Regions from separate parts of the Lysinibacillus sp. NPDC097287 genome, predicted to be linked through region 2. Evidence: riboswitches for the same ligand, from Rfam matches in the RefSeq annotation. Region 2 holds a riboswitch; each other region holds the start of a gene.
The links. A riboswitch is a leader RNA that binds a small molecule or an ion and turns the genes downstream of it on or off. The one in region 2 is predicted to bind S-adenosylmethionine.
Positions count from the first base shown of each region.

Region 1 (7,881 bases), on a different contig from region 2:
ACCTGGGAAATCACCCACTTTTGTCGGGTCACCAGTAACGGCTAAAATGTCATGAATACCTAATGCATCTAAGCCCATTAAATGTGACTGCAAGCCGATTAGATTACGATCACGGCATGTAATATGCGTCAATGGACGCACACCATGCATTTGCTTCACCAACGCCCCCATCGCGATATTACTAATACGTGGTGATGCTAAAGAATTATCGGCCATCATCACTACATCTGCACCAGCTTCATATAATTTTTTCGCGCCCTCTATAAAGCCATCTATTTCTAAATGTCTAGGTGTATCTAACTCCACTATAACTGAACGCTCACGCTTCACCTTTTCATGAAGAGGTTCGTACGTTGTTGGTCCCGGCTCACGCACGATCTCAATCTTTTCTGGCTTCGCAGATTTGTTTTGCACAGGTGTTAACTCTTCTAAATACTTTTTAGCTGCAGCAATATGCTTTGGTGTCGTACCACAGCATCCCCCAATTAAACGTACACCTTGGTCACGTAATGCAACCGCTGCGCGTCCAAAATAATCCGCTTCAGATTCATAGACCACACGGCCATCTTCCACATCTAAAAGGGAGGCATTTGGATAAGCCGACATAAATGCATTTTTAGGTAACTCCACTCCCTCAAACGCTTGAATCGTATGATGCGGACCCAAACGACAATTTACCCCAACAATATCCGCGCCTAATGCTTCTAATTCATGTAACGCTTGATTCAATGATATTCCATTTTGTAATACACCTGGCTCATGCATCGATACTTGCGCAATAATTGGCAACTGTGTTTTTGCTCTTAGCATCTTTAAAGTTGCTGTTAATTCTTCAAAATCATAATAGGTTTCAAGTAGAAGGCCATCCGGATTGCCTGCCAATAACACTGTTGCTTGCTCTTCAACTGTTGTTAAAATTTCTTCCAGCGTCGCGTCACTTTTACGAATGCCGCGAATCCCACCAATTGTGCCTAGTACAAACTGTCCACCATCTGCAGCTGATCGTTTGGCAATTGTTATTGCAGCTTCATTGAACTGTTGTACACGTGATTCCAAACCATACCGTGCTAGTTTAATAGCATTCGCTCCGTATGTATTCGTTTGAATAATATCAGCACCTGCCGCAATATACTCACGATGAATTTTTTCAATTAACTCAGGTCGTTGCACATTCATCTCTTCGTGGCAGTACTCCAAACCATAACCATATAACAACGTGCCAATTGCACCATCTGCTGTTAGCACATGTGTTTTTAACTTTTCAAGCAATCCCATAAATTTTAGCCCCCTCTGTCGCATATCATCTATAAAATTCGCTCTAGCGGATCTTCGTCCAGATTTTGAATTGTGTATGCACAATTCATTACTTTTAAAATCTGTGACATCCGCCGGAGGCTTTTGTTTTATTCAGCGTTCTAACGCTGAATAAAGCAAAAAGCCTTCTTTACAAAAAGAAGGCTTTAACGAGTCGTAATTGTTTTTCCTTCTCATCTACTGACCAAAAGGTCTACTGGATTTAGCACCTGACATTAAGTTGGTTGCTGAAGCGTCATAAGGCCAGTCCCTCGGCTTCTCTTGATAAGAATATTGTATGAATTTTTTAAATAATTAAAAGAATCATATCGCTTACGCTCGTTGACGTCAAGACTATTTCACCGAACAAAGAAATTTTAATCTAAAACACATCAATTTTATGTTTCCCCTACTATATGGAAAAAACCTTTATACAAGTTTTCCAGCTATCATCTCGCCAACTTTTTTACCATTTTGGATGCAAGCGCCAATGCCAACTCCAAAATAAGAACACCCTGCAAGTGATAAGTTTGGATACTTTACTTCTAACTCAGCAGTTAGTCCTTGTAATGCATCATGGTGCGCTAAATCATATTTTGGCATTTGATCTATCCATTTCGCGACATTAACTACTACTGGCTTATCTTCGATTCCTAAGCTTTTTCGTACGTCCTCCAAAGCAACTTCTGCTAGTTCTTCCTCTGACATCGCACGTAACTGCTCATATGCAGGGTTAATGCTCTTATAGAAAAGTCGCACGAGTAATTTGCCTTCAGCAGAGGTATGTTTCCACTTTCGACTCGTCCACGTAGCAGCATTACATTGCAAATCAGAATTATGTGAAACAATAAAACCCGTTCCATCTGCCGGCAACACCGTATCTGGCACATCAAATCCTAAATAAATTGTAATAGCTGAAGCTGTACTGAATTGTTCAAAATACTCATTTAAAGACTCATCTCTTAATAAACGCTGTACGGCTTCATTCGGTATCGCCATTACAACATGATCAGCTTTTATTGTCTCGCCATTCGCTAAAGAAATTGTATAGTCATTGTCATTTTTCACAACAGCTGTTGTCGCTACACCTTTTAGTATTTCAACTTCTGTTAATGTTTCCTCAAGTCGATCTATTAGTGCCGATAAACCATTTTTAAAGGAGATGAATTTTTTATTTGCCGCTTTGACAAATTGTTCGCGATGCATTTCAAAACCTTTAATAATACTACCGTAATCATTTTTATAATCGATTAAATACGGTAATGTTGAAGCAATCGATAGTTGGTGTAAATCTCCAGAATATACTCCAGCAAGTACTGGGGCGATTTGATTTTGCACTAGCTCTTCGCCTAAATAATACGTTAAAAACTCACCAATCGAACTTTCTTTCGTGAAGCCTACGTTTGGCAGCGTAAAATCTTTTAACGCTTCCTGCTTTCCTGCTGACGTCACCAATGTACTTGATTCCAACGAAGCCAAACTCATTGGAATACCAAATGTTGAATCTGTTGGAATTGCATGTAGCTCATTATTTGTATAAATATAAGATGTACCTGTCTCGTTATATACAAGAGATTCTTCAAAATCCAACTCCTTCACTAGCTCCATAACACCCTTATGACGTGCCACAATGGAATCAGCACCTGTTTCCATAATAAAGCCCTGCTCATATGCAGAGCGCAGTTTCCCACCTAAGTATGTATTTTGTTCAATCAATACGAGCTTAACGTCTAGACCTTTTTCTAACACTTGTCGTTGTAAATAATGCATCGTGCATAAACCCGTAATGCCACCGCCTAATACAGCTACTGTCTTCATCCTAATCCGCTCCCATTTTCTTTTTTACTCTTAATTATAGACCTTTTCACCAAAAAATTACGCAGAACCCTTTACAAAATTAGAAACTATAATTAGCTAGCTATTATAGTCTCTACACCCTAAAGGCAAAAAAATACCCAGTAAGTTCCCCTATCACTTACCGAGCATTTTCTTCGTTTTTATTCTGTTAAGTCTTGTGCAACATTCGCCAACTTATCTGCTGAGTGCGTCACTTCATCAAAGGCGATTGCTAGCTCACTGACAATTCCAGTAACAGCCTTCACCTCTTTTTCCATGCAATCATTTTGAGATTTCGCTTCCGTCATAGCATCTAAAATTTTATTGAATTGCCCTTCTGTTTGCGCCATATTTTCCTCACCAGAAGTAACCTCCTGCTGAATATTACTTAACGAAAGAACGAGCTTGTCCGTTCGTTCATTTGTATTTTTTAATAATTCAGCGACTGACGTCACAGATTCCTTTGTTTGATCTGATAATTTTCGGACTTCATCAGCAACAACACTAAAGCCTTTTCCCGCGTCTCCAGCGCGAGCTGCTTCAATCGCAGCATTTAATGCCAATAAGTTAGTTTGGTTTGCAATATTCGTGACAACACTCATAATACTTTCCATTTCTTTAGACATATCTGCAAGTTGTTCAATGTTATCTGTAATATCGTCAAGTGAGTGGATAATATTATGCATGTTTGTAGACTGATTACGTAGGCGTTCTCTTCCTTCTAACGCCTGATTTTCAGCTAATGCAGATACACTTAGGGATTTTTTAGCTAATTGCATAATTCCATCTGATTGTGTATTCAACAAATGAAAAGCAGCGTTCGTTTCTTGTGAAATAGCAGCAAGTCCTTCTGAAGAAGCCACAATTTTTCTCTCAACTGCTACTTTTTCTCTTTCTACCTTTAGCTTTAAATTCTCGACCGTATTTTCAAATGCTTCTAATACCAGCTGCTGCTCAAAATTTGAAGTTTTTGAGATTGCACGAATAGTATTGAATTGATCTACCGGGTTTTCGACATATTTTTCGACCAAATCAATAAAGGAAATCGATAAGTCTTGGAAGGCACAAATATACCATTGAGTTTTTAATCCAATCTGCACATGAACCTTTGCAATACTAATACGTCTCTTAAAAAATTCTTCATCAATTATACCGTTAAACATCTCAATAATATGGCGACTTAAGGTGATTTTCAGCTTTTCAACAGAACTATTTTTGTTAATGATATCAGTTAAACTACGCTCGGTTCCCATCATGTCATAAAATCGATCAACAATGTGATTAATATTTTCCTCTACATACGGCTTAAACGCCTTTAAATATTGTAGATCTTGCTCTGTTAAATTTAACATTTCAATTTGCTTCCGTATGGACGGATGACTAGACACATCCATTTTGACAGCATATTGTTGTAAATCTAAAACCGCAACCTTTTTTTTCTTCTGAAAAATCACACTTTTTCCCTCTTTCACTCACATATAACATTGGAATAGTTGAGCATTATTCCATTTCCGTTTATTTAAATATTTTACCGACTCATCAATAAATTCCGTAATACCCCATATTACATTATCCCAAAACCCCATATCAAAATCATAGTGAAATAAGCATTATATTGTTAATAAATCCACAATAAAATCACCTTTAAATGATTTATATTGAAATTACAATTATTGATTATACATTAATTTAGCATTTATTGTAAAATAAATAAAATTAATGAATTTGTTTCCAAATTTTAATTGGTAATTTAATTCATAGGTAAAGTTTTGAAATCTGATAGACAATTATCAAAATCAAAAAAAGAAGATATCCATAACAACGGATATCCTAATTATTATAAATAGTTGTCACTTTACCTTGCATTGCAAGCATTTCATTTTCTAACGATATTGAACGCTTATCAAAATAGTAAATGCGATCATTTACTCTATCTTCTACGGTAGAACCTAATGTCATCATTTCAATAACATCGCATGTAAACAAAATTAACGTACGAAGTCCACTTTCCAATTTTCGAATTTCCTTACCATACCCAGCAAACAAACGGCTATCTACTTTACCTGTTTTTATCTCAAAAAGGTTTTCGTTAATTTCCTTATCAATCAGTTCATATCGATTTCTTTGGCGTAATTTTAATACTTGAATTTTCTCTGTAAACTTCTTTGTATCTTGGTTATCCAACCCAACACTTTTGTGACTCTTTAGATACTCTATAATACTACATAACAAAGAAAGATCATCGCGTTGCCCAACTAACACTTCTTGGAGCACACGTAACTTTGATTCCTGTTCATTTTCCTGTACCGATGAATTTGAGATGTCCATTCACAACCAGCTCCTTTTCAAAACCTCATTGTTACTATATTGCCTCGAACACCTCTACAATAAACCTTTTTTGTATCGAATCATGTCTGCAATAACAAATAATATATATTGAAATAACACCAATTAACTATGGCGAATAACTTTTTCCTTTAGAATTTATTTTACCGTTATAGGTTCTCCCTATTTCCGGTCATAATTTCTCTAACTCCTGAAGCTTTTCATAGGCTTCCTCAACACCTGCATCTGCCGCTAATCGGTACCATTTTTTCGCTTCTTCAATATTCTGCGGAATGCTTTCTCCTCTATTATATATATGCCCAAGTTGTAGTTTCGCTTCTGGGTCGCCTTGGAGTGCTGCTTTCTTAAACCAATGAATACCTTTTTCAATATTGCGAATGCCAGCCATACCTGTACTCCATATAAACCCTAAATCATAAAAAGCATCTACATGGTATTGTACCGCTGCCTTTTCATACCAATACAATGCTTGATTTATGTCCTTTCGCTGCCCTAAACGCCCCTCTAAATAAATGCCACCAAGATGATACTGTGCTTCCACATAACCCGACTCTGCTGATTTTTTATAAGCAAGAAATGCCTGGTTCTCATCGATTGCACCTCCCAAGCCTTGCTCCGCCATAATCCCTAGTGTAAACATCGCTTCTGCCACACCATTCTTAGCTGCAAAATCAAACCACTGTTTTGCTAGCTCCATATTCTCAGGAACGCCTTCACCGTTAAAGTACATATCCGCTAAATTATTTGCAGCATCTGCATGCCCTTGCACTGCAGCTGCTTCATACAACGAAAAAGCTCGTTCATAGCTTTCAGACACGCCAATACCTTCAAAATAATAATTCCCAAGCTCATATTGCGCTTCCGCATAACCCTGTGCTGCCGATACACCAAGCCACTTTATTGTTTTTTTAGGCAGATATGAAATATCCTCATCCGTACTATAGTAATTTCCCAGCTCAAACTGTGCCTCCGCATTATTCTCCTCAACAGCATCTTTATATAAATCAATCATTTCCTCATGATCTAAGTCATCTTCTTCGAAAGCCTCTATTGCTTCGTCGTCATGCGCAAAATACCATTCCAGCACATCAAGTACATCATCTACAACTTCAGCTGTATGCGCTAATTTTTCCAGCGAGCTAATTTGCCAGATCTCCACATAAATTCGAAGAGGTATTGCTTCTCTCAGCAAATCATCATACTCAGCTAAAAGCGTTAAGACATTTTCTTGTATGGATTGCGTCTGCTTCGGGTGTACAATTTGCAAATGACGTTGCTGGTTCTTCTTTAATAACTCCTGCACTACTTGATAAATCATCTTTTGAATTATCGTTAATTGCACTTCTTGAAGTGTAAGCAACATGATGTTTTGTGCAAACCATGAGTTTTGTGTTTGCACTAGCTGCTGTAGTGCTGCAATACGTTCTTTGTTTTGAATGGCTAAAAATTGTTTATACATCGTTTCCCCCCTTAGCTATATAAAAAAAACGCCTTTGCACTATTATATGGAAGAAAGTGAAAAATTGTTTAACATATGTTCTGAAAGTCACTGCCCCTTAAACTGTAATGTATAAAAGTCATTCCTATACAATCATTTATACATTTCTAATTAATCCTATAGAGTCGCATATGAATGTATTGAACACTACAAAGAACTCTATTCTCTAACCAATATCTTATTGTCTTGTTTTACACGTTTTGTATATCTGCACATTCGAAAATACAAAAAAAATTTTTACTCATCAGCAAGATATTTGTTATTATTCGAACTTATTTATCTTTAGAACAAGTTACAAGCATTTCTATTTTAATTAAGTTTTTTCTATAGTCTACACTACTATTTCATTTTTTTTGAAGTTCAAAAAATAAATATAGCGATTATTTTATTTTCTGTATAATATAATGTAGTATTGTTATTATGAAATATTTTATGACAATATCAATAATATTCTTGGAGGAATGTAAGTAATGAAAAAAATTCTTGCCGCTCTATTTGCAGCGACATTGATGTTCGCAACTGTTGGTGCAACATTGTTAGTTTTTGATACACCAACTGCGGAAGCGAAATCGTACAAGTCTGGTAAAAAAGGCTTCAGTAACAATAACAACTCAAATATCCAAAAATCACAAGATAATTCTAAAGATCAAAACAATGCAACAACAAATAAAGATAACACGAATTCTACTAACAAAGCAGATACAGCTAAAAAAGGCGGCTTCTTCTCAGGCGGTCTGATGAAAGGCTTAATGCTTGGTGGTTTAGCTGGTTTACTATTCGGTGGTCTATTTGGCAACTTGGGGATGCTTGGTTCAATCCTTGGTCTACTTATTAACGTAATTGCAGTAGCAGCCATTGTTATGCTAGTTGTGAAAATCGTTAAAATGTTCAAAGATAAAAAACGTAAA
Region 1 is NZ_JBIWCX010000019.1:29,137-37,017, forward strand. It holds gene ACIQ2D_RS19595 (bifunctional homocysteine S-methyltransferase/methylenetetrahydrofolate reductase) at 1-1,275, opposite strand, end outside; SAM riboswitch class I at 1,485-1,585, opposite strand; gene ACIQ2D_RS19600 (protoporphyrinogen oxidase) at 1,723-3,111, opposite strand; gene ACIQ2D_RS19605 (methyl-accepting chemotaxis protein) at 3,291-3,908, opposite strand; partial or broken gene ACIQ2D_RS19610 (protoglobin domain-containing protein) at 4,062-4,523, opposite strand; gene ACIQ2D_RS19615 (chemotaxis protein) at 4,960-5,457, opposite strand; gene ACIQ2D_RS19620 (SEL1-like repeat protein) at 5,648-6,934, opposite strand; gene ACIQ2D_RS19625 (hypothetical protein) at 7,444-7,881, shown strand, end outside.
Region 1: another riboswitch for S-adenosylmethionine. It lies ahead of ACIQ2D_RS19595 (bifunctional homocysteine S-methyltransferase/methylenetetrahydrofolate reductase); the one in region 2 lies ahead of metK (methionine adenosyltransferase).

Region 2 (7,881 bases):
TCCTTGTGATTGATTCCACACAGGTGTAGAGATAGGTGTTATGGTGATAAATTAACGATGTATTAGAGGAAATACATGCCAAACTTAATAGGTGTTATTTGTTTGAAGTACAGTACTTTTTTCAGGGAAAGTTGAATGCATTGAACACGTTGGTTACACTAGGAATATAGGAGTTGACGTGAATGTTTTCATTTCAAGATTTAAATGGCTTTCAAGTAGATTTAAGTTTCACAAGAGGGGAATTTACCGTAGAGCCGAAGCACGTACTTGTGTTTTTAAAGCATAAAAATAAGTGGCTTTGTACAATTCATAAACGTAGAGGTGTTGAATTTCCGGGTGGGAAGTTAGAGCCTGGTGAAACTTTAGAAGAAGCGGCTGTAAGAGAAGTATTTGAGGAAACTGGAGTGCGGGTGAAGAACTTGCAGTGGTTCGCGGAATACGCAGTACACGAGGACACATTATTTTGTAAAGCGGTGTTTACTGCACAGTTTGCTAGTCAAGAAGATATATCTTTTGATTTAGAAACGTCGGGTATGACGTGGCTAACAGATAAAGAATTAGGGGAACATCCAAATTTAAGCTTTTATATGAAGGATGAAGGCATGAAAAAAATGCTAGAGGAAGTGAAGCGTTATGATAATCGATGGTGAGATCCTTGAAAAACGAGCATATCCTTCACCGAATCCTGCTATTCGTTTAACAGAAATTACGTATTTCTCACAAGGTTTACGGGTGAAAGGATTACTAGCAGAACCAAAAGCAGAAGGCACATATGATGGCTTTCTATATTTACGAGGTGGCATACAAAATGTCGGTATGGTAAGAGCTCCACGTATTACGCAGTTTGCAGCACAAGGATTTATTGTTTTTGCACCTTATTATCGTGGTAATCGGGGCGGCGAAGGACGCGATGAGTTTGCAGGTGATGATCGCTTCGATGCAGTGCATGGAGTTGAAGTTTTAAAGCAATATTGCAATAACCGCGTGCATGTTTTTGGGTTCTCACGTGGCGGCATGATGGCATTATGGACAGCGATTTTACGAAGTGATATTACATCCATTGTAACGTGGGCAGGTGTATCAGATGCAACAGCTACATATTGGGAACGGATGGATATGCGTCGTATGATGAAACGTGTCATAGGGGGTACACCAAATCGAGTACCTGAAGCATATGATGCTCGAACACCATTGTTTGAATTAGAACAAATAGCAGGACCTGTATTAATCATTCATGGATTACGAGATGAAAACGTTGATGTTGAGCATGCAAGGCAGCTTGAATTTTATTTAGAAGATGAAAAGAAAACCGTGGAGACATGGTATTATGAAAACTTGACGCATTTCTTCCCACCAGAAGTGAATCGACAAGTTGTTCGAAAGCTTTGTAACTGGATGAAATCACAATAAAGAACATGACAGTCATTCTATTATCAGAATGACTGTTTTTATATGGTTCGTCACATGTATCTTATATATCAGTGCTCGCTTCGGTTTTTACAATAAATTGGACTAATTTTGGTTAAAGAGGATATCAATATTAGAATGTTCCTTGTGTAGCTTTGTAAAAAAGATTGATTATTTATAATAAAGTTTGATTAAAATCATCTCATCTCTGTAGATTTCTTAGAGGTGAGATGATTTTAATTGGATATTTATGTGGATATCGCTATAAAGATTGTGAAGAAATGTACTTAAACTAACGAAGCAGTTTTGTTGAAGAAGATACATACTGAAAAAAGTCCCTTCAGATAGTTTGAAGGGACTTTCCTAAATAATTAGTGTATAACTCTAAATCCAAAATGATTATTTGTATTTTTTGGCTAGAGATTCGCTGCCAATTGCTCCAATGATAGTCATAAAAAAAGGTCCAATTTGAAATAACAGAGAATCCTGTAAGAACACAATATTTAAATCAAATAACTTATTACCTATTACAATGAATATCTTAGCTAGTATGATTAAAAATCCAATTATTAGAAGAATATCAAAAAATAATTTCCACCTTGGATAGACTAATTTTTGGCTATCTTTTATGAGTTGCTCTTTCAAAGAATTATCCTCCTTTACTAATTCATCAAGAGTAATATCAAATATGTCACTTAACTTAATTAACAATTCAATACTAGGGTAACTTTCTCCACGTTCCCATTTGGAAATAGATTGTCTACTAATATTAAGTTTTTCTCCAAGCTGTTGTTGTGACATATTATGCTTTTGACGTTCTTCTTTTATTTTTGAAGAAAAATACATATGATCAACTCCTATCCACAGTATATTTACTTACACTAAAAAATTAAAGAACCGTATCGTTGCAGGGATGTAAACTATTAGTTGCCCCTTGGAAACAGCGTTTATTTTTGTGTATAGTCCTTTATTTACTCATTAATTATTACAAAAATAAATATTTAGCGGACTTTCTGTAAACTGCTACAGTGGCAGTTTAGTCAGTGTCTTTTATGGGGTTTTCTTAATTATAAGAGTTCTTTTGTTATTTCGCTAAGAGCAGCATTCCTGTAATAACTGAAAGGAAATCTAGAATTTGTGAAATAGTGTACTTAAGCTAACGGAGTGCTTTAGTGGAGTGGGAATATTTAAAAAAATCAATCTTTTTTATAAAAACACAGTTCTAAAAAATAAAAGAAAGCTATCGTTTTGATCAATCTTTATTCGAAACGATAGCTTTTTATATGCCGTAAAATCAAGGATTTAGAGTAATGTATAATCAAAATTTAATCTTAACCAACGCCTTGATTGGGGTGGGGGCTGGACGCCCATCGGAAATCACCCACAATTTATGGGTCATAACCTTATTTTTGTTTAATTGTATTATATTGTATAATTTATTTGTAATCTATTAACTATCAGGGGTGTTGTGAGATGAATTCTATTAATTTGAAGAAGCAAGCCGCTAAGATTGTATTAGAGAAGAAGAAATTAAAGGGTGTTGTCGCACGTGTTGGGATTGTACTAGATATTTCAGGTTCAATGCGTAAGCTTTATAGTGAGGGTGTAGTACAGGAGGCCGTTGAACGAATGCTCGCTGTAGCCAGTCAGTTTGATGATGATGGGGCACTAGACGTGTGGGTATATGATAATGAATTTTCAAGACTGCCTGCGGTAACTGAAAAAGATTTTATTGGCTATGTGGATCGTGAAATCATAAATAATGCGAGTGTGCATAAATTTGGACGTAATGATGAGCCACAAGTTATGGCAGATGTTATAAAAAAATATGTATATGAAGAGCCTAGTCAGGATCCTGTATTTATTGTTTTCATTAATGATGGGGGATGTAAGGCTAGCATTAAGCGCTCTATTATTAAATCATCGAATAAACCTTTGTTTTGGCAATTTATAGGAATTGGAGATTCGAACTTCGATGTTTTACGTAAGTTAGATACAATGGAGGGACGCGTAGTCGATAATGCTAATTTCTTTCATCTAGATAGTATGGAAGCTGTCAGTGATGAACAGTTATATGAGCAATTACTTGAGGAGTTTCCTGTGTGGCTAAAAGAAGCAAAAGAAAAACAGATTATGTAATAAGGTTATTTTTGAAGCAATTGTGATTGATTTTCTCTCATGCTATCATTTAATTGTTAGAATTTTCTTTCACAAAAGGGGTGGAGCAATGGAGAAATTGCTTGTAGACGTAGGAGGAAGGAATTTAGCGGTAACAATTGATGGACAAGGTGAGAACATGATTGTATTTTTGCATGGCTTAACGGGACATCAGCATAATTTTTATCATTTAGTCCAACTGTTGAAAGAAGACTTTAAAACGGTGACAGTGGATTTGGCAGGGCGAGGGGAAAGTGACCCGGCAGAAAAGAGTTCTGTACCACAACATGCAAAAGATATCCAACTGTTACTAGAAAAACTAGCAATAGACGAACCGATACTTATCGGACATTCGATGGGGGCATTTATCACATCGATTATTGCTAGTGAGCATCCGCATGTAAAAGGGGCGGTTTATTTAGATGGTGCTTGTAAAGTTGACCCTATACTTAGTATGATGCTACAGCCATCACTAAGTCGATTACAAAAAACGTATGAGACAAAAGAGCAGTACTTACAAGAGATGCGGCTACTTTATACGATGTTAGGCATTACTTGGTCTGAAGAAATTGAACAGGCAGTATTGTACGAGGTAGTAGAGACTGATGGAATATGGAAAAGCAAAATGAATGCTCGAAATATAAATGAAGATTTACAAGGCTTTGCAGACTATAATCCAAAGGCAATTGCAGGAAAAGTGAAGTGTCCAGTACTGTTAGTGATAGCAACTGGTATGATCGGCCCTCTCCCTGCTTTGTTTGCGGCCCCATTTTTTGAGGACACAAAGGACTATACAAAAAATATTGAAACATTTGTAACACCAAGTAATCATTATACGATGGTTGGCGTCCATCAACCAGAGTTGAATCAGGTTATTTATGATATTGTGAAATCCTTATAGATCGTAAAAAAAAGAGGAGACGATGTTATTCGTCTCCTCTTTGAATGTGTCTTATTTTAAAGGACCGCCAAGTTTTGTAATTGCTTCAGAAACGTTTGAGAATTTCTTGAAGTTATCATTGAAAAGATTAGCAAGTTCAGCTGCTTTTACATCATAAGCTGCTTTATCAGCCCATGCATCGCGAGGGTTAAGTACTTCAGTTGGAACACCTTCAACAGCTGTTGGGATGTGTAATCCGAATACCGCGTCTTGGATTGTTTCAACGTTGTTTAATTTACCGTCGATTGCAGCACGTACCATTGTACGAGTATAAGAAAGCTTCATACGTGAACCTACGCCGTATTCGCCGCCAGTCCAACCAGTGTTAACTAGGAATACTTGTGCGCCATGCTCGTCGATTTTGTTACCTAACATTTCAGCATAAACTGTTGCTGGAAGTGGTAGGAACGGAGAACCGAAGCATGTAGAGAATACTGGTTCAGGCTCTGTAACGCCACGTTCAGTACCAGCAAGTTTTGAAGTGAAGCCACTTAGGAAGTGGTACATTGCTTGCTCTTTTGTTAATTTACTGATTGGAGGTAATACCCCATAAGCATCGGCTGTTAAGAAGACGATTGTTTTTGGGTGACCTGCAACAGATGGTGTTACGATGTTTTCGATGTAATCGATTGGATAAGCAACACGCGTGTTTTCAGTTAATGAACCGTCATCGTAGTCACATACGCGAGATTCTGGATCAACCACAACGTTTTCTAATACAGAACCGAAACGGATTGCGTGGTAAATTTCAGGCTCTTTTTCTTCAGAAAGATTGATAGTTTTTGCGTAGCAACCACCTTCGATATTGAATACGCCATTATCAGACCAACCATGCTCGTCGTCACCGATTAATTTGCGATCAGCATCAGCTGATAACGTAGTTTTACCAGTACCAGATAGTCCGAAGAATAGTGCTACATCGCCAGCTTCACCAACGTTTGCTGAACAGTGCATTGAAAGGATACCTTGTTGTGGTAATAAGTAGTTCATGATACCGAAAATTGATTTTTTCATTTCGCCAGCATACTCAGTACCACCAATTAAGATGACTTTCTTTTCAAGAGACACGATGATGAATGTTTCAGAAGCTGTACCATCAACAGCAGGGTCTGCTTTGAAGTTAGGAGCTGAAACGATTGTGAAGTCTGCAACGTGAGATGCTAATTCTTCTTCTGTTGGACGGATAAATAATTGATGAACAAAAAGGTTGTGCCAAGCGTATTCGTTGATCACTTGGATGCTTAATTGTGAATCTTTATCAGCGCCAGCAAAGCCTTTGAAAACGAAAAGTTCATCTTTTTCTTTTAAGTAGTTCACTACTTTTACATATAAGTTATCAAATACTTCAGATGAAATTGGTTGGTTTACATTGCCCCAATCAATTTGATCTTTTGAGCCTGCTTCTTCTACCGTATATTTATCTTTAGGTGAACGACCAGTGTATTTACCAGTTTCTGCGCTAACTGCGCCATCTACTGTTAACAATGCTTCACCACGAGATGTAGCTTTTTCTACTAATTGTGGTACTGAAAGTTGAACTTTAATGTTCTCGCCGCTTAATAATTCCTTCAGTTCGTTTGCAATTTCTACTGAATTCATCGATTAAATACCATCCTTTTTTATAGTATTCCCTGAGTCAGGGAGATTTTCTTAATTTCAAAAATAGTATAACACAATTGACTAAATAATCTATACTAATTCAAAAAAATATTTATGAGAATTTATTACAATTTGCGAAAACGTCATAAAATATTTGACATAGGCAACTGATTTGCGTATTATGTGGAATTGAACGGATACTCTTATCCCGAGCTGGTGGAGGGTCAGGCCCTATGAAACCCGGCAACCTGCATAACTTATTTCACGTTATGCGTTGGTGCCAACCTGATGCAGGGGAATTTCCCTTGAACGATAAGAGTGAAAGGTTACGAAATTACAAATCCTTTCCTCATGTATAAGCGTGGGTAGAGGATTTTTTTATTTGTAAAAATAACTACCGTAGTAGCGATATTTATTTTCTTCCTTATTATAAGTAGGGATAAGCCTTTCGAAATCCTCGTGTTTAAGCAGCAGCTGCCTTTTTGTGCGAAAGTGAAACGACAGCAACAACGTGTCTTTTTGTGCGAAAGTGAAACGACAGCAACAACGGCTTGAAGTTCATTCCCTTTGGAGCGAACTTGACATGGGTAATGAGTACCGTATTAATTTCGCGAGCACTATTCGCAAGAGTAATAGGAGGAAACCAAATGACAAACCGTCGACTGTTTACATCAGAGAGTGTGACAGAAGGACATCCAGATAAAATTTGTGACCAAATTTCGGATGCAATTTTAGATGCCATATTAGCAGAAGATCCAAATGCACGTGTAGCGTGTGAAACTACTGTAACAACGGGCCTAGTATTGGTAGCAGGAGAAATTACTACTTCTACTTATGTAGATATTAAAGGAATCGTACGCGATACTGTAGCAGAGATTGGTTACACGCGTGGGAAGTACGGTTTTGATGCTGAAAACCTAGCTGTATTAGTTGCAATCGGTGAGCAATCTGCAGACATTGCACAAGGTGTTGACCAAGCATTAGAAGCACGCGAAGGAACTATGACAGAAGAGGATATCGAAGCGATTGGCGCAGGAGACCAAGGTCTAATGTTTGGTTACGCATGTAACGAAACGCCTGAACTTATGCCTTTACCAATCAGCTTAGCACATAAATTAGCTCGTCGTCTTACCGAAGTACGTAAATCAGGCGAACTAGCATACTTACGTCCAGATGGTAAAACACAAGTAACGATTGAATACGATGAAAATAACCGTCCAGTACGTGTGGATACGATTGTTATTTCAACACAACATGATGAAGAAGTGACACTTGAACAAATTCAAGCTGATTTGAAAGCAGTTGTGATTGGACCTGTTGTACCAAGTGAATTATTAGATGTAAATACAAAATACTTCATTAATCCAACAGGACGCTTTGTAATCGGAGGACCTAAAGGTGATGCAGGTCTTACTGGCCGTAAAATCATCGTTGATACTTATGGTGGTTATGCGCGTCATGGTGGTGGTGCATTCTCTGGTAAGGATGCAACAAAAGTTGACCGTTCTGCAGCGTATGCAGCACGTTACGTGGCGAAAAATATCGTGGCAGCTGGACTTGCAGATCGTGCAGAAGTACAACTTGCTTATGCAATTGGTGTAGCACAACCTGTATCAATCGCTGTTGATACGTTCGGTACAGGTAAAGTAAAAGAAAGCCAAATCGTGGAATGGATCCGCGAATACTTCGACTTACGTCCGGCAGGTATTATTAAAATGCTTGACCTACGTCGCCCAATTTACAAACAAACAGCAGCATATGGTCACTTCGGTCGTATT
Region 2 is NZ_JBIWCX010000006.1:19,043-26,923, forward strand. It holds gene ACIQ2D_RS10310 (helix-turn-helix domain-containing protein) at 1-29, shown strand, start outside; gene ACIQ2D_RS10315 (NUDIX domain-containing protein) at 183-650, shown strand; gene ACIQ2D_RS10320 (alpha/beta hydrolase family protein) at 634-1,410, shown strand; gene ACIQ2D_RS10325 (helix-turn-helix domain-containing protein) at 1,807-2,253, opposite strand; gene ACIQ2D_RS10330 (vWA domain-containing protein) at 2,881-3,546, shown strand; gene ACIQ2D_RS10335 (alpha/beta fold hydrolase) at 3,635-4,465, shown strand; gene pckA (phosphoenolpyruvate carboxykinase (ATP)) at 4,517-6,103, opposite strand; SAM riboswitch class I at 6,304-6,422, shown strand; gene metK (methionine adenosyltransferase) at 6,751-7,881, shown strand, end outside.

Region 3 (7,881 bases), on a different contig from region 2:
TACGTAAAAGTGCCACTGAATGAAAAAGAAATCAACTTAAAACGTTATAAGAAAAAACATGGCGTGATTAAGTCAAATACAGGTGCTAGCTTAATAGATTTAGGTGACGGCATCGCTTTACTAGAATTCCACTCCCAATCAAATGCAATTGGCTTAGACATTATACAAATGATTAACTTTGCTGTTGACGAAGTAGAAGCAAACTACAAAGGCTTAGTCATTGGGAACCAAGGAAAGAACTTCTGCGTAGGTGCAAACTTAGGCATGATTTTAGTGGAAGCACAGGATGATAATATTTTCGAACTAGATTTCACGATTAAAGCTTTCCAAGATGCTATGCAAAAAATTAAGTATTCTCGTAAGCCAGTAGTTGCAGCGCCGTTTGGTATGACACTTGGTGGTGGAGCAGAAGTTTGCTTACCAACAGCGCATATTCAAGCAACGATGGAAACATATATGGGATTGGTAGAAGTTGGAGTCGGACTAATTCCTGGCGGTGGCGGTAACAAAGCACTTTACGAAAAATTCCTTAAAGGGTTACCTAAGGGCGTAGAAGTAGACTACCAAACGATTGCAAATAAAGTGTTTGAAACAATTGCCACAGCGAAAGTTTCAACATCAGGTGAAGAAGCGCGTGATAATAACTTCCTGAACTTTGCGGATGGCATTTCAGTAAATCCTGATCATCAAATTTATGATGCGAAACAAGCAGCTTTAGCGCTATATGAAGGAGGCTACTTACCACCTGTTCCAACGAAAATTCCAGTAACGGGTGCTTCAGGTTACGGAACGTTAGTTATCGGTGCACAAGGTATGCTGCAATCAGGCTTTATTAGCGAGCATGATTTAAAAATTGCAAAAAAATTAGCGTATGTAATTGCGGGTGGTAAAGTTCCATATGGCACATTAGTTGATGAACAATATTTATTGAACTTAGAGCGTGAAGCATTTTTAAGCTTAGTGGCAGATCCGTTGTCACAACAAAGAATGCAGCACATGCTTCTTAAGGGGAAACCACTTCGTAACTAATAGAGAAACCATTCGATACTATTTGTACATGTAAACAAAGGGGGATTTAAACGATGCGTGAAGCCGTTATTGTAGCAGGAGCACGAACGCCGATAGGTAAGTCGAAAAAAGGTTCTTTAGCAACAGTAAGACCTGATGATTTCGGGGCAGTCGTTGTCAAAGAGGCATTAAATAGAGCGGGATATACAGGGCAGGTAGATGATTTGATTTTAGGGTGTGCAATGCCAGAAGCAGAGCAGGGGATGAATGTTGCACGTAATATCGGAGCATTAGCAGGCTTACCGGATACTACGCCAGCAATTACGATTAATCGATTCTGTTCATCAGGCTTACAAGCAATCGCCTATGCGGCTGAACGAGTTATGCTAGGCCACTCAAAAGCGATCATTGCAGGAGGCGTCGAATCAATGAGTATGATTCCGATGACAGGAAATACAATCCGATTAAATCCTGAACTAGCTGAAAATGCACCACAATACTATATGGGAATGGGCCACACAGCTGAAGAAGTTGCACGTCAGTACAATGTTAGCCGTGAAGACCAAGATGCATTTGCAGTACGATCACATGAACTAGCTGAAAAAGCAATAAAAGAAGGCAAGTTCAAAGATGAAATCGTACCAATCGAAGTGGAACAGCACTATGTAGATGCGAATAATAAACCACAAGTAAAGAAATTTACATTTGAGATGGATGAGGGTGTTCGTCCAGGTACATCGGTTGAAGGTTTAGCTAAGCTTCGTCCTGCTTTCAATATTAAAGGGAGTGTTACTGCTGGTAATGCTTCTCAAACTTCTGATGGTGCAGCAGCAGTACTTGTAATGGACCGTGAGGAAGCTGAAAAACAAGGCATGAAACCGATGGCGAAGTTTTTAGGCTTCGCAGTGGGAGGCGTTCCACCTGAAATCATGGGGATTGGTCCAATTGTGGCTGTACCAAAAGCGTTAGAAATTGCAGGTTTGGCAATAGAAGATATAGATCTTTGGGAAATTAACGAAGCATTCGCCTCACAATCACTACAAGTCGTTCGCCATTTAGGCATCGACCAAGAAAAGGTGAATGTCAATGGTGGTGCAATTGCACTCGGACATCCGCTTGGTGCAACTGGTGCCATTTTAACACTTAAACTTATCCATGAACTAAAACGTCAAGGGAAAAAGTACGGTGTTGTGACAATGTGTATCGGTGGCGGTATGGGTGCTGCTGGAGTATTTGAGATTTTATGAGTTTGCTAGATAAGCAACTGGGTGCATCGTTTTCGGTTGCCTCCGAACGATGTACTCATAGCTTTCTATATATGGGGATTGTATCGAGCATTTTAAATAATAGATACTTAGGGAGGAATTTAACATGACAGAAAAAACAACGGATTTCATTAAAGGCGGCGGATTTATTATTGAAGATGTGGAGTTAGATCGAGTATTTACGCCGGAAGATTTCACAGATGAACATAAAATGATTGCAAAAACGACTGAAGAGTATGTTGCAAATGAAGTACTACCAGTGGTAGAAAATCTTGAGCATCATGAATTCGAGCATTCAGTACGTTTATTAAAGAGTGCTGGCGAGCTAGGTTTACTAGGCGCAGATGTACCTGAAGAATACGAAGGTCTTGGTTTAGATAAAGTTTCTTCTGCATTAATCGCAGAGAAAATGTCAGTAGCTGGTGGTTTCTCGATTACACATGGTGCACACGTTGGTATTGGTTCATTACCAATTGTACTTTTCGGTAATGAAGATCAAAAGAAACAATATTTACCGAAACTAGCTTCAGGTGAGTTAATTGCAGCGTATGCATTAACGGAGCCAGGTTCAGGATCTGACGCATTAGGTGCTAAAACGACTGCGAATTTAAATGCAGAAGGAACACATTACATTTTAAATGGTGAAAAGCAATGGATTACAAACGCGGGTTTTGCTGATGTATTTGTTGTATATGCAAAGATTGATGGCGACAAATTCACTGCATTTATCGTTGAACGTGCGTATAACGGCGTTTCAGTAGGTCCTGAAGAGAAGAAGATGGGGATTAAATCTTCATCAACACGTACATTAGTACTTGAAGATGCAGAAGTGCCTGTTGAAAATTTATTAGGTGAAGTGGGCCGTGGTCACGTAATTGCCTTTAACATTCTAAACATTGGTCGTTATAAATTAGGTGTGGGCACAATTGGTGGTTCTAAACGTGCATTAGAGCTTGCTATTCAATATACAAACCAACGCCAACAATTCAAAACGAAGCTTTCTGACTTCAACTTAACGAAAGAAAAATTATCGACGATGGCGTCTCTATTATATGCGTCTGAGTCATTAAACTATCGTACAGTAGGTTTATTCGAAGACCGTTTAAGCCAACTTAGTCCAGAAGAGCAAAAGCAAGGTAAAGTGATTGCAGGTGCAGTTGCTGAGTATGCCATTGAATGTTCAATCGCAAAAGTATTCGGTTCTGAAACATTGGATTATATTGCTGACGAAGCGGTGCAATTACATGGTGGTTACGGCTTTATGGCTGAATACGAAGTAGAGCGCATTTACCGCGATTCTCGTATTAACCGTATCTTTGAAGGAACAAACGAAATTAACCGCATGATCGTGCCGGGCACATTCATGAAAAAAGCATTAAAAGGTGAGCTTCCACTACTTCAAGTAGCACAAAACTTACAAACAGAGTTATTAATGCTAATGCCTGAAGAAGTAGGAACAGAAGCTTTAGCTCAAGAAAAATATCTGGTGAAAAATGCGAAGAAAATTGCAGTACTTGCAGCGGGTATGGCAGCACAACGTTATGGTGCGAAACTTGACCAAGAGCAAGAAGTACTTGTAAATATTGCGAACATCGCGAATCAATTATTCGCAATGGAGTCTGCAGTGTTACGTACTGAAAAAGCAATTGCTCGTGATGGCGTTGAAAAGGCAAACCAAAAACTCCTTTACACACAAATCTTCTGCCAAGAAGCATTTGCGGAAATCGAAAAAGAAGCAAAAGATACAATTATTGCTGCAGTAGAGGGTGATGCAGCGCGTATGACGCTTTCTGCATTACGTAAACTAACACGCAACAATCCTTATAACTTAATCGCGAAAAAACGTGAGGCTTCAGTGAAGCTAATCGACGCTGAAAAATTCGTAGTTTAATAATGTTAGCCTGGCTACTGTAATGGTAGCTGGGCTTTTTTTGCTTAGACGGATAGAATGATAAAACGGACGAATAGAATCCCTGAATTGACGGATAGCTCTTATAATAGAGTTTTATTTTATCTGTGACCGTTCAGATGGTATACTACAGAAAAATGATGAAAGAGGCGTTACCCATGACTATTCAATTCATTAACTATCCAAAATGTACAACATGTAAAAAAGCACAAAAATGGCTTAATGACAATGGTATAGCTTTTGAAGATGTTCACATCGTAGAGCAAACACCAACGAAGGAACAATTAGAAAGTTATTGGAAAGTAAGCGGGTTACCGTTGAAGAAATTTTTCAATACATCTGGTATTAAATATCGTGAGTTAGGTTTAAAGGATAAACTTGCCGAAATGACTGAAGATGAGCAGCTAGAATTACTTGCGTCAGATGGCATGCTCATTAAACGCCCAATTGTGACAAACGGTGAAAAAGTGACATTAGGATTTAAAGAATCAGAATTTGGCGAGACTTGGAAATAACAGCTTTCAATCTTGTTTTTACTGATAAATTATGGCACACTGAAAGTGATTGAATTACATATTTTTGGAGGGATTTTTCATGAGCACACCTAAAGACTTACGTTATTCTGAAGAACACGAATGGGTAAAATTAGAGGACGGAAAAGTACGTATTGGTATTTCACACTTCGCACAATCTGAACTTGGAGATATCGTTTTCGTTGAACTTCCACAAGTTGGCGACGAAATTAAAACGGACGATCCATTCGGTAGCGTAGAATCAGTTAAAACTGTTTCAGAATTATACGCACCAGTTTCAGGTAAAGTTGTAGAAGTAAATGCTGACTTAGAAGACAGCCCAGAATTCGTAAATGAATCACCATACGATAAAGCATGGATGATTGTTGTTGAACTTTCTGACGCTTCAGAACTTGATAACCTAATGACAGCAGAACAATACACTGAAATGATCGAAGAATAATTTTAAGTTTGAATAAAAAGCGTCGGTGTATTTACTCCGGCGTTTTTTCTTATATTAAGGAGAAGTTAGGTAAGTAGTGTAAATGGGGGTGGCCACTGTGTTTGAAGGGAAATGTTTGATTGTTGAGGGGCGATCTGATAAGCTTCGTATCGCGCCAATATTAAATGAAGAAGTCACGATTCTTTGTACAAATGGCACAATTGGTATTCATCAATTAGAGGAATTACTGGATCCATATGAGCAATACGAGCTGTTCACGTTTTTTGATGCGGATGCATCAGGAGAAAAATTACGTGCGTTGATGGACAGACATTACCCAGAGGCAGAACATTTACGGACAATGCCGACATATAAAGAAGTAGAGACAACGCCAAGAAGGGTGCTAGCGGCGATTTTATTACGTGCGCATTTCTCTATTCATAAAGAATACATTTTGTAAGGTTGCGTGAGAAAATGGATGATTGGTCAAGAGAACAGTGGGAAGCATCTGTACAGTCGGGTGTCAAAACCGCGTTATATTTATACACGCCGTTGTGTGGAACATGTGCAGTAGCTTCAAAAATGATGGACGTTGTTGAGCAGCTTCTCCCAGATTTACTGTTGGGTAAGGCGAATCTCAATTATATGGAGCAGTTAGCATATGATTACCACATTGAAAGTGTGCCTTGTTTACTTGTTTGTGATAGCGGTAAAGTGACAGAAAAAGTATATGCTTTTCAATCCGTACCATTTTTGTACGAATTATTAAAGAAATCAATTGACTGAACTTTGTTAGCGTGTTAAAGTAACAACTATATTAATTTTATTCAGCATTATTCCTTATTTCATTTTTTGTTGTAGATAATATGTGTTGTATTTTTTACATGACATATTTATGTTGGTTGAATAAAATTAAAGCCTCCGGCGGATGTCACAGATTTTAAAAGGAGTGAATTGTGCAGGCACAATTCAAAATCTGGACGCAATTACGCCAAGGCGAAATTGATAAAACAATAAATATCGAACTCTTATGAAGAGTGGCTGAGGGAAGTGCCCTATGACGCCCGGCAACCATCACGAATGTGAAAAGGTGCCAAATCACCCAAAGAAATTTCTATTTTCTTTGACAGATGAGAGAACGGTTCAACGTATATGATACGTGGCCCCTTCTACTTGTTTGTGAGTGGAGGGGGCTTTTTATATGCATTCAACAAATGTGTTCCTATATCAACATTGTAACGATAAGTTACGGAAACAACCACTTCGACAAGTGGCGCGATGAATGAATATCGAACCTCCGGCGGATGTCACAGATGTTTTGTGCGCGAAAGCGGAGCGTCAGAAGCAGATTTTGAGAGGAGAAAGAGGAGGTTAGCCTAAAAGCGTCGCATCCATGCGACAACAGCTAACTGACCTGCATCACGCAGGCCTAAGCACAATTCAAAATCTGGACGCGATTACGCCAATGCGTAATTGATTATGAAGAAAAGGAGTTTTCGCTATGATACAGCTTCAAAATATAACGAAGAAGTACAAAACCGCGAATGGCGAATTAACAGCAGTCAAAGATGTAAACCTTTCTATTAACAAAGGTGAAATTTTTGGCATTATCGGCTACAGTGGTGCTGGTAAAAGTACGATGATTCGTTTATTAAACGGTTTAGAAAAACCGACATCGGGTACGGTGACGGTGAATAACCAAGAATTTTCAGCAATCAAAGGGCAAAAGCTTCGTGATGCTAGACAAAAAGTAAGTATGATTTTCCAACATTTTAATCTACTTTGGTCAAGAACAGTAGCAGAAAATATCGCTTTCCCACTTGAAATCGCAGGTGTACCAAAAGCACAGCGTGACACGCGTGTGAAAGAACTTATTGCATTAGTTGGATTAGAAGGAAGAGACAAGGCGTATCCTTCACAGCTATCAGGTGGTCAAAAGCAGCGTGTGGGTATTGCCAGAGCGCTTGCAAACAATCCGGAAGTCCTTCTATGTGACGAAGCAACATCTGCACTCGATCCCGAAACAACAGATGCGATTTTAGATTTATTAGTCGACATTAATGAACGACTTGGCTTAACGATTGTACTGATCACACATGAAATGCACGTCATTCGTAAAATTTGTCATCGTGTTGCAGTAATGGAAGCTGGGGAAGTCGTTGAGAGTGGCGAAGTGCTACAAGTATTCCAAGCACCACAAGCAGATATTACGAAAAAGTTTGTATCGCAAATTACGGATACGAAAGAAACACAAGAAACAATTGCTCAATTAAAGGCTCATTACCCAACAGGACAGCTTGTGAAGCTTATGTTTGTTGGTGAAAAAACAGAGCAACCTGTCATTTCACAATTAGTGAAGAAATTTGAAGTAGAAGTAAGCATTGTACACGGGAATATTTCACAAACGAAAAATGGCCCATACGGTACGCTTATTGTACAAGTTGACGGTTCTGCACCAAATGTGTCAGAGGCCTTAAAATATTTAAATACAGTTGAAGTTCAAACGGAGGTGATTGCAAATGTTAACTAGTCTCTTTCCGAACGTTGATTGGACAAAAATGTGGGAAGCCACATATGAAACATTATATATGACGACAATTTCTACGGTCGTTACTTTTGTTCTTGGATTAGCCATTGGTATCGTATTATTCCTGACAAGCCCTCATCAATTATGGGCTAATAAGGTGGTCAATTTCTTAACAGGATCAATCGTTAACATATTCCGTTCGATTCCGTTTATCGTAT
Region 3 is NZ_JBIWCX010000014.1:43,541-51,421, forward strand. It holds gene ACIQ2D_RS17425 (3-hydroxyacyl-CoA dehydrogenase/enoyl-CoA hydratase family protein) at 1-1,029, shown strand, start outside; gene ACIQ2D_RS17430 (acetyl-CoA C-acetyltransferase) at 1,083-2,255, shown strand; gene ACIQ2D_RS17435 (acyl-CoA dehydrogenase family protein) at 2,380-4,164, shown strand; gene ACIQ2D_RS17440 (arsenate reductase family protein) at 4,341-4,697, shown strand; gene gcvH (glycine cleavage system protein GcvH) at 4,777-5,157, shown strand; gene ACIQ2D_RS17450 (toprim domain-containing protein) at 5,255-5,596, shown strand; gene ACIQ2D_RS17455 (thioredoxin family protein) at 5,611-5,922, shown strand; SAM riboswitch class I at 6,162-6,273, shown strand; gene ACIQ2D_RS17460 (methionine ABC transporter ATP-binding protein) at 6,638-7,666, shown strand; gene ACIQ2D_RS17465 (methionine ABC transporter permease) at 7,656-7,881, shown strand, end outside.
Region 3: another riboswitch for S-adenosylmethionine. It lies ahead of ACIQ2D_RS17460 (methionine ABC transporter ATP-binding protein); the one in region 2 lies ahead of metK (methionine adenosyltransferase).

Region 4 (7,881 bases), on a different contig from region 2:
GTCACAGGGAGATCGACTTCCAACTCTTCTGTCATATTGATGGATTTAAAATCTAAATGCTTTATATTGCCCTTTAACGCACAACGCTGCAGTTCATTTAGTACAGCATTCACTTTCTTCCCATCAACCTCTAATTGAAATACACCATTAGTCCCCGTTTTCGCTAACACTTTAGCAAACGCTCTTGCATCCAGTGAAATTGCAGTAGATGCCAATTGATAGCCATAAACGACACCAGGAATATCACCACTTTTTCTAAGCTTAGTTAAAGTCGATTGAGGGCCTGCATTACGTTTTTTTGCAGTTAATACTGAACTCATTATCATTCTCCCCTTCCATGGAAACTCATCACATAAAAGGTTTTGCCCGTTACACCAGTTTTTATACCTAAATCATTGACTAAATCGTTGTTCAAAAGTAGCTGCACATTCGAGTTCAAACCAAAAATCACACGCTACACCTAAAAGCAGAACAATTCATAAGATATAATATCAGCTATTGAATTGGAGGAATTTTATTGTATTACAATTACTATCCCTATTATTCCTACTCAAATCATTATCCGATGTGGGTAATGGCAAATCATTCGTCTCTCGCTCAATTCCCTAGTCAATTGGCAATGCCGACAAATAATAATTCATTTCCACCTGTAAACACGCGTCAATTAAAGATTTCAGCGAAAAGTATGCAGGCCATAATGCAACAATCTCAGTTGCTAACAAGTAAAATTGCAGATTCAGAACAGTTCGCCCACAATCTCATGAGTGCTGCACAACTTTCAAATAAAGCAGAAGTTGACAGATTAATTACCTCAACTGGTATTACTATTAAGTTCGACACAAAATTCACACCAGATGGCATTCAAATTCGTTTTACTGAACATGCTTGTTGTGGACTGACATTAATATTAGATTGGTGAATCAAAAAAAGTAGTGGATACATCAATTAACAGAGTATCCCTATTGAACTTGTAAACTTCTATTTAATATGATAAAGTGGCTGTAATATATTTCCGAAAATTCACACACTTATATTCTTATCAAGAGAGACGGATGGGTTGTCCCTATGAAGTCTCAGCAACCAGCTCTAGCATGTTGCTAATTCCAATCGGTGAAAATCACCTTAAAGATGAGAGGAATAACTTCAGTTAGTATGCACGAGGGCCCTCTTTTACAAATTGGGTTCTCTTTTTTTATCTAAAATATTAGGAAAGCAGGAAACACATTATGACAAATGATCTTTTACAAGCACTTCAACTATTGAAATCAAAAGAATGGGTCGATTTAACACACACATTTGGACAAGATTCGCCACACTTTTTTATGTTTGACGATGCAAAATTTGAGACGTTATTCTCACATGAAGATGGATTTTTTGCACAACAATTCACTTTTCCTGGACAATACGGAACACATATCGATCCACCCATTCACTTCGTTCGAGATACACGCTACTTGGATGAATTAGAACTGAAAGAGCTTGTCCTACCACTTGTCGTTATTGATAAATCCAAGGAAGCAGAATCCAATAATGACCTTTCGTTAAGTGTGCAAGATATTCTTGACTTTGAGGAAAAATACGGAAGAATTGAAGCTGGGACATTTGTTGCACTTCGTACGGATTGGAGTAAACGATGGCCTGATAAAGAAGCTTTCAACAATAAAGATGAGGATGGAAATAATCATATACCTGGTTGGGGATTTGAAGCGTTAAAGTTTCTATTTGAAAAACGAAAAGTAAATGCTATAGGTCATGAAACATTCGACACTGATTCAGCAGCTGATTTTCGTAAAAACGGCAAGTTAGATGGTGAATATTTTGTACTCGACCAAGATACATATCAAATCGAGCTCATGACGAACTTGGATAAGCTACCACCAAAGGGTGCAATTATTTTTAATATTGTTCCGAAACCCGAAAAAGCATCTGGGTTCCCTGTACGTTCATTTGCTATTTTGCCTTGATTATATGTTTTAAAAATGTAAAATACTAAAATAAAAAGGGGCTATCAAAATCATTTTTAATGACTTTGATAGCCCTTCTCTAGTTACTCTATAACATTTTTCTATCACTTCATAAAAATACGCTAATAGCTCCGAGTAACACTTTCAATTCCAACGTTACACTTTGAAAAAATGTAAGTTGGCATAATATTATTCACATACAATTCACAAGTGGTCATTTTATACTACAGCGTTCAATAGTCGACACCTATCTGGATTGGTTTGAATAACACCATAAAGTTGCTTATATAGAGCAACTTTTGCACTTAATTTAATTAACTACTATCAAATCCTCCACCAACTACAGATGCCGTTGTAAGACAAATTTAGTAATCTTTGCTCTTAAAAACAATATGAGAAAGTAGCAGGTATTGTATTAATAATTCCAAAGGAGTATACCAAATTACATATAATTGATAGAATAAGAGAACATTGATTAAATATATTGAATTATTACATACAGAGTATTACTAGAACAAAAGGAACGATAATTAACCCGATGTAAAGGAGTTGGTTCTTATGGGATTTAACATTTACTATTACGAAAGTAATGTAGATTGCAAATTTTGCAAGAAGCATTTTACAACATACAAAGTACGTCCTAATCGCTATAAGATCATTGAAGAACATACCGATTTCATGCCAGTCTATGAAGGTTTGAATCCATTATTATATGAAGTAGCTGTCTGTCCTCATTGTGGCTATGCCTATCATAAGTCCATGACAAGAACCTATGGGCCATTCATGCTACTGATTAATGAATTGTACATTAAAGAGCTCCAAAAACCGGTGAACATTTGCCAGGAGCGCACGATAGATGATGCGATTGTTAGCTACAAGCTAGCCTATCTTGTGTCAAAATCTTCGATGGAAGAGCCTCTTCTAATGGCAAACCTAGCTTTGAAAATAGCGTGGCTCTATCGATTAAAAAATGACCCTGAAGCTGAAATGCGCTACTTACAGTCTGCAAGGGAATTTTACAGCAAGTCTTTTGCTACCAATCAAGAAGGCGAGGAGCGAATTCAATTTTTAAATGCAGAGTTGAGTCTTCGTCTTGGAGATATAAAAGATGCAAAGAAGGGATTCTCCCGCTTAATCTCGGATCGAAGCGTTTCAAATAAATACAGGAAATTAGCCCGTAATCGTTGGGAAAATTATAAGTATGACGAGAACCCTATCAATATCACCGAAACCATCAATTAAAAGGCGGGGAGCGAAGTAGAATGCAGCTGTTTGGGAAAAAACTAGATGCGAGAGAAGAAGATATTTTTTCGGAATTACTTCATTTTTTACTAAGAAAAAACAATCGTAACTTATCAAATGATGAAGTCGTTGAATTAACAGGCGTTTCTTCCGACTTGCTTTATAAATGGGTGAAAGCAGGAAAACTAAAAAACACTATTTTCCCCAATATTGGTGCCCCGTGCGAACGATGTGGCAAAATTACGCAAGCTAGAACCTGTGTTAGCTGTTCATCCTCCATCGTCAATACATTAAAACAAGAAGAAAAAGATCAAGCATGGTTTAAACAAATTCAACGAAGAGACCGACAACCAAGCACATATCACTATAAATAATAAAAGGAAGGGCACCCTTTATGCTAAGTGCCCTTTTTGTCATCTTCAGTTAGGTATCCATTGAAATATGATCCCATTCTTCATCAAGGTGCCCCATCATCCAGAATAATCCCCTACGTCTTTCAATGATGATACTTTCATTCATACCTGCAGGTGCTTCTTGTTCATGTATTCGACTATTTACACAAGCCCAGTGCAATCTATAAATTTTGTCTGCTTCATCCATAATCTCCGCCTTGTTTCGCATCGAAGTTTTGACATAAAAATGTTCGAACGACTCACAGCTTGAAACAACTTTGATTGCATACTCACAGTCGCAAACATCGTCAGGAAAATCGAGTGTATCAACAAGACCCAATGCCCAAATAAGTACCCAGTATGCTTCATATTGCCAAGAAATATCGACCGCTTCTTGCCTATTCGGTTCTTCTGTATGGAAAAAATCTCTTTCTTTGTTGGTCAGGTATTCGTCCACACCATATCTCTGCAGCATATTCATGAAGAAGTCTTTGGATTCATGTATATCTCCCCCTTGCACCACATCGCACGCATATTGGATAACAATTAATAACGCAACAGCTCTTCTTGCTATATCTTCCTGTGTTCTAAACTGATAATGCGCTAAAGGTGGAAGCTGAGGTAGTGAATTAATAAATGAAATTCCCTTTTCATTTAAATAAACAATTGTCTTATTCTTTCTTTGTTCGCCTTCTTCAGACGTAACTTCATGTCCCATTATCTTTCTTGTACAACCATGCGGTCTGAATTTGGCAGGTCCTGATTTCCCATCAGGATAAACAATAACAAGACCATCTTGATCTAGCAAAGTACCGTTTGGTAAAAAGCCAATTCCACCTATTTGTGCTAGCAGGCTAGTAAATAACTGCATCTGTTCTTCATTAATTTCTTTCTCCATTTCGATAGCAATCATCGTATTTAAAACGGATATTTGTGTCAACACCAACCCTTTAAGATTCTCATCTTCAAAAGGAATTTCATCATAATACCCCATCATCCCAGGAATATTTTTGTCGAAGTAATCTGGATCTGTATCTTCTGAAATAATCCTTATTGTAATTTTAGATTTGTTGAAAAGCGTCTTAGATTGAATAAAATATTCATTTTCATTTCTCCTGATTCGAAAACCTTTTGTGAAAACATCTATAATCCCATTTCCAATATCATCAGTATCGTTCTTAGAAGCGTATACCGTGAAATACTTCAAACTCATCTCTCCTTCGCAGCACGTTATTTGAAATCTTAAAGTTCTATTAGTTATCTTGCATTAACGATTATACCAACTAAATATTACCATAAATTAAGCTAGTCACAAATGACGGAAAAGTGAGCAATAGCCAGGGGAGAATTGACGGAAGTATAAAAAAGACGGCCTTCCTTTAACAAAAGAAAGCCGTCATTTTAATCTTACAACGTTTAATTATTGATGGTAACCCTTCTATAAATTACTTCTGTGCAATTCTAGTGATTTCTTTACCTTATTAAAGCGGGAATTTCAACGGTATTGATACTCTTCTGCATCATCACTCACTATTGGGTGCAGAGGCATCTGGTCTATCCCCTAAAGGCACTTTCCAATACCACCATTTAAACTTAATAGAGATGACAATACATATAATCGAAATGGCTGCATAAATACCTACAAATGACCAATGTTGTCCGCCAAGCAGCATGGCTGGACCCGCAGACCATGCAAATAACTCAATCGGCGTATTCAGCGGGCCAACAATAGCCGTATCTGTAAGTGTCTTAGATTTATTCTCTGGATCTATTACTCTTAATAGAGTTAGACCAATCGCAAAGACGCCTGTTGCATATCCATAAACAAATATTGAACGTTCAAACCAACTTTCATAGTTCATGGCTGGTCCGACTACCCATAACAGAAGTACGACAATGATAATACCTGAAAGCATTAATAATCCTAGTGGAAGTGCGTATTCAATAATAACCGGTAGCTTTATAGAAGCAATCCCAAAGAATACAAGATAATCAGTAGCCGAACTACCTAACCGATTTACCACATTTTCGTCTACATATTTATAGACTCCTGTTTTTCCCCGCCCCATAGTTGCATACATGACTAACGCGACGATGAACGATATTGTAAATGTTGGGAAGTCTAGCCCCCAAGTGTTTGCGATATATGTATTTAGCAAATATCCTAACCCGGATGGAATCAGTAAAAGCGCAACATGAAAAGCTAGTGGATCAAGTGCTATCGGCGAAATTGTCTCCGTTCCCATAGAAACTCGATTAGCAGGTTTTATTAAACCCGTTCTCATGTCCTCTGAAATTTCGGAGAAGTCTTTCACATAGTGTGTGTATCCTTTTTTTGTAGCCATTTTTATAAATATGAGTCCGCCAAATATACCTGTTAAAATACCAATAGTGGCTGATGTCATACCTAGATCTGTTGCGGCTGCAAAACCTAAATTCTCAAAAGTTGACCCTACTGCGGCTGCTGTTCCGTGACCACCATAGAATCCCGCTGCCAATAATAACCCAAAACCATAGTTAATATCAGGAACCCATTTAGAAATGACTATTATTGAGAAAACCACTGGAACGAAAATGAGCACACTCATAATCAATATTTTGTATGAGGCATATGCCCCCATTCTATTAAGATCTTTCTTCATATTCCCTGGGGAGAATGAAAATCCATTAATCCCTACCGAAGCAAATACAAAAATGATGATGACTCCTGCATAAGAACCGATATCTCCTGAAAAAGGTAGGAGATTCAAGAATCCAGGCCCCAATGCTAAACCTAAGAAACCAGCCATTAAACTAGCCGGAATAAAGTTCCTTTGAAAAAATTTAATTTTCGATCGCATAAACATACTTATAAAGATAAGTATACTGGCGAGCGTAAAATCTACCAATAGTGTATAGAACGTCATAGACCAATCCCCTTTATCTAATTAAAGTGTTAAAAAATTATCTGATTTTGTAACTGTAGCAGGTGGAGCAACGTCCAATCTCTCTTGTGTAATACCAAGAATATCTTCTGGTTTTACCCACGCTCTATTTTGAATAGCACTCGTTTCTTCATGTGTCAGATACCCTTTATAAGCTGTTAGACTTCTTCTTAAAAACCCATCTTTTATACAAGCTTTCGTGACACCTGAATTTAGAATAGATCTAAGGTGGCCTAATACCGAAGCTGCATATGCTACAGATGTTGAATTTGCAATAGCGCCAGGAATATTGCCTACACAATAGTGAACAACACCATTTTCAATATAAGTTGGATTATCATGAGTAGTTTCACGGAAGGATTCAATCGCCCCTTCAGTATCATTGCTAATATCCACAATGACTGACCCTTTTTCCATTAGGTTAAGCATATCTCGATCGATTAAATAGTCCTTACTTCCTTTTGGCCATTTCACACAATTTATGACCATATCAATTTCCGGAAGCAATTGTTTAATATTTTGTTTCGTTGATAGTTGAGTGTTTACCTTTTCATTGTATATCTGTCCGATTTCTCTTAATGTTCCGATATTTATGTCCATAACGGTACACCAAGCCCCTAAAGAATGTAGTACTTGTAATGAAGATTTTCCGACTATACCTCCGCCGAGAATAAGGACCTTCATGCCAGGTGCTCCAGCTAATCCACTTACAAATTTCCCTTTACCTCCATTAATTGTGAGCATTGCTTGTAAGCCCATTAAAGCTCCTTGTTTACCTGCAGCTTCACAGTTTACTGAGCCAAATCTATGTGAATCTTCTGCAGTAAATGCAATACATTTGCTGTCTAGAATAGCTTGGACCTGTTCTTCATGAGCTGCTGGATGGATGCATGTGTAGATAATTTGATCTTCTCTCAGTAATTTGTACTCAACTTCTTCAATTTCTTTGACCTTAGCTAAAAAGTCGCATCGTTCGTACATTTCCTCTAATGTTTCTACAATTTCTGCACCTTGCTCTTCATATGCTTCATTACTAAATCCAGCCAAGACTCCAGCATCTTTTTGCACAAGAACCGTATGACCATCACTTATAATAGTCCCTACTTCTAACGGCGTTGCGATTACACGGAACTCGCCCACTTTTATGTCTTTCAATACACCAAAAATCATTTTCTTTCCTCCTCAGTTTTCATGTGTTTAACAACACCTTACTCAGTTAACACCAGCAGTGTTTTTCTGAATATAATCTTGATTTACACCTCGTTACTTAACGCCAAGGTGTCACCACTTTATTCCTCACTTGCTAAAATGTTTAATTCTTATTCTAGCATAAAGTTTTAATTTTAAAGTTCAATAGAT
Region 4 is NZ_JBIWCX010000007.1:21,002-28,882, reverse strand. It holds gene ACIQ2D_RS11430 (50S ribosomal protein L25/general stress protein Ctc) at 1-320, opposite strand, end outside; gene ACIQ2D_RS11425 (YuzC family spore coat inner layer protein) at 518-919, shown strand; SAM riboswitch class I at 1,034-1,135, shown strand; gene ACIQ2D_RS11420 (cyclase family protein) at 1,227-1,964, shown strand; gene ACIQ2D_RS11415 (DUF2225 domain-containing protein) at 2,523-3,206, shown strand; gene ACIQ2D_RS11410 (hypothetical protein) at 3,227-3,580, shown strand; gene ACIQ2D_RS11405 (DUF4272 domain-containing protein) at 3,630-4,805, opposite strand; gene ACIQ2D_RS11400 (sodium/glutamate symporter) at 5,122-6,504, opposite strand; gene ACIQ2D_RS11395 (alanine dehydrogenase) at 6,526-7,692, opposite strand.
Region 4: another riboswitch for S-adenosylmethionine. It lies ahead of ACIQ2D_RS11420 (cyclase family protein); the one in region 2 lies ahead of metK (methionine adenosyltransferase).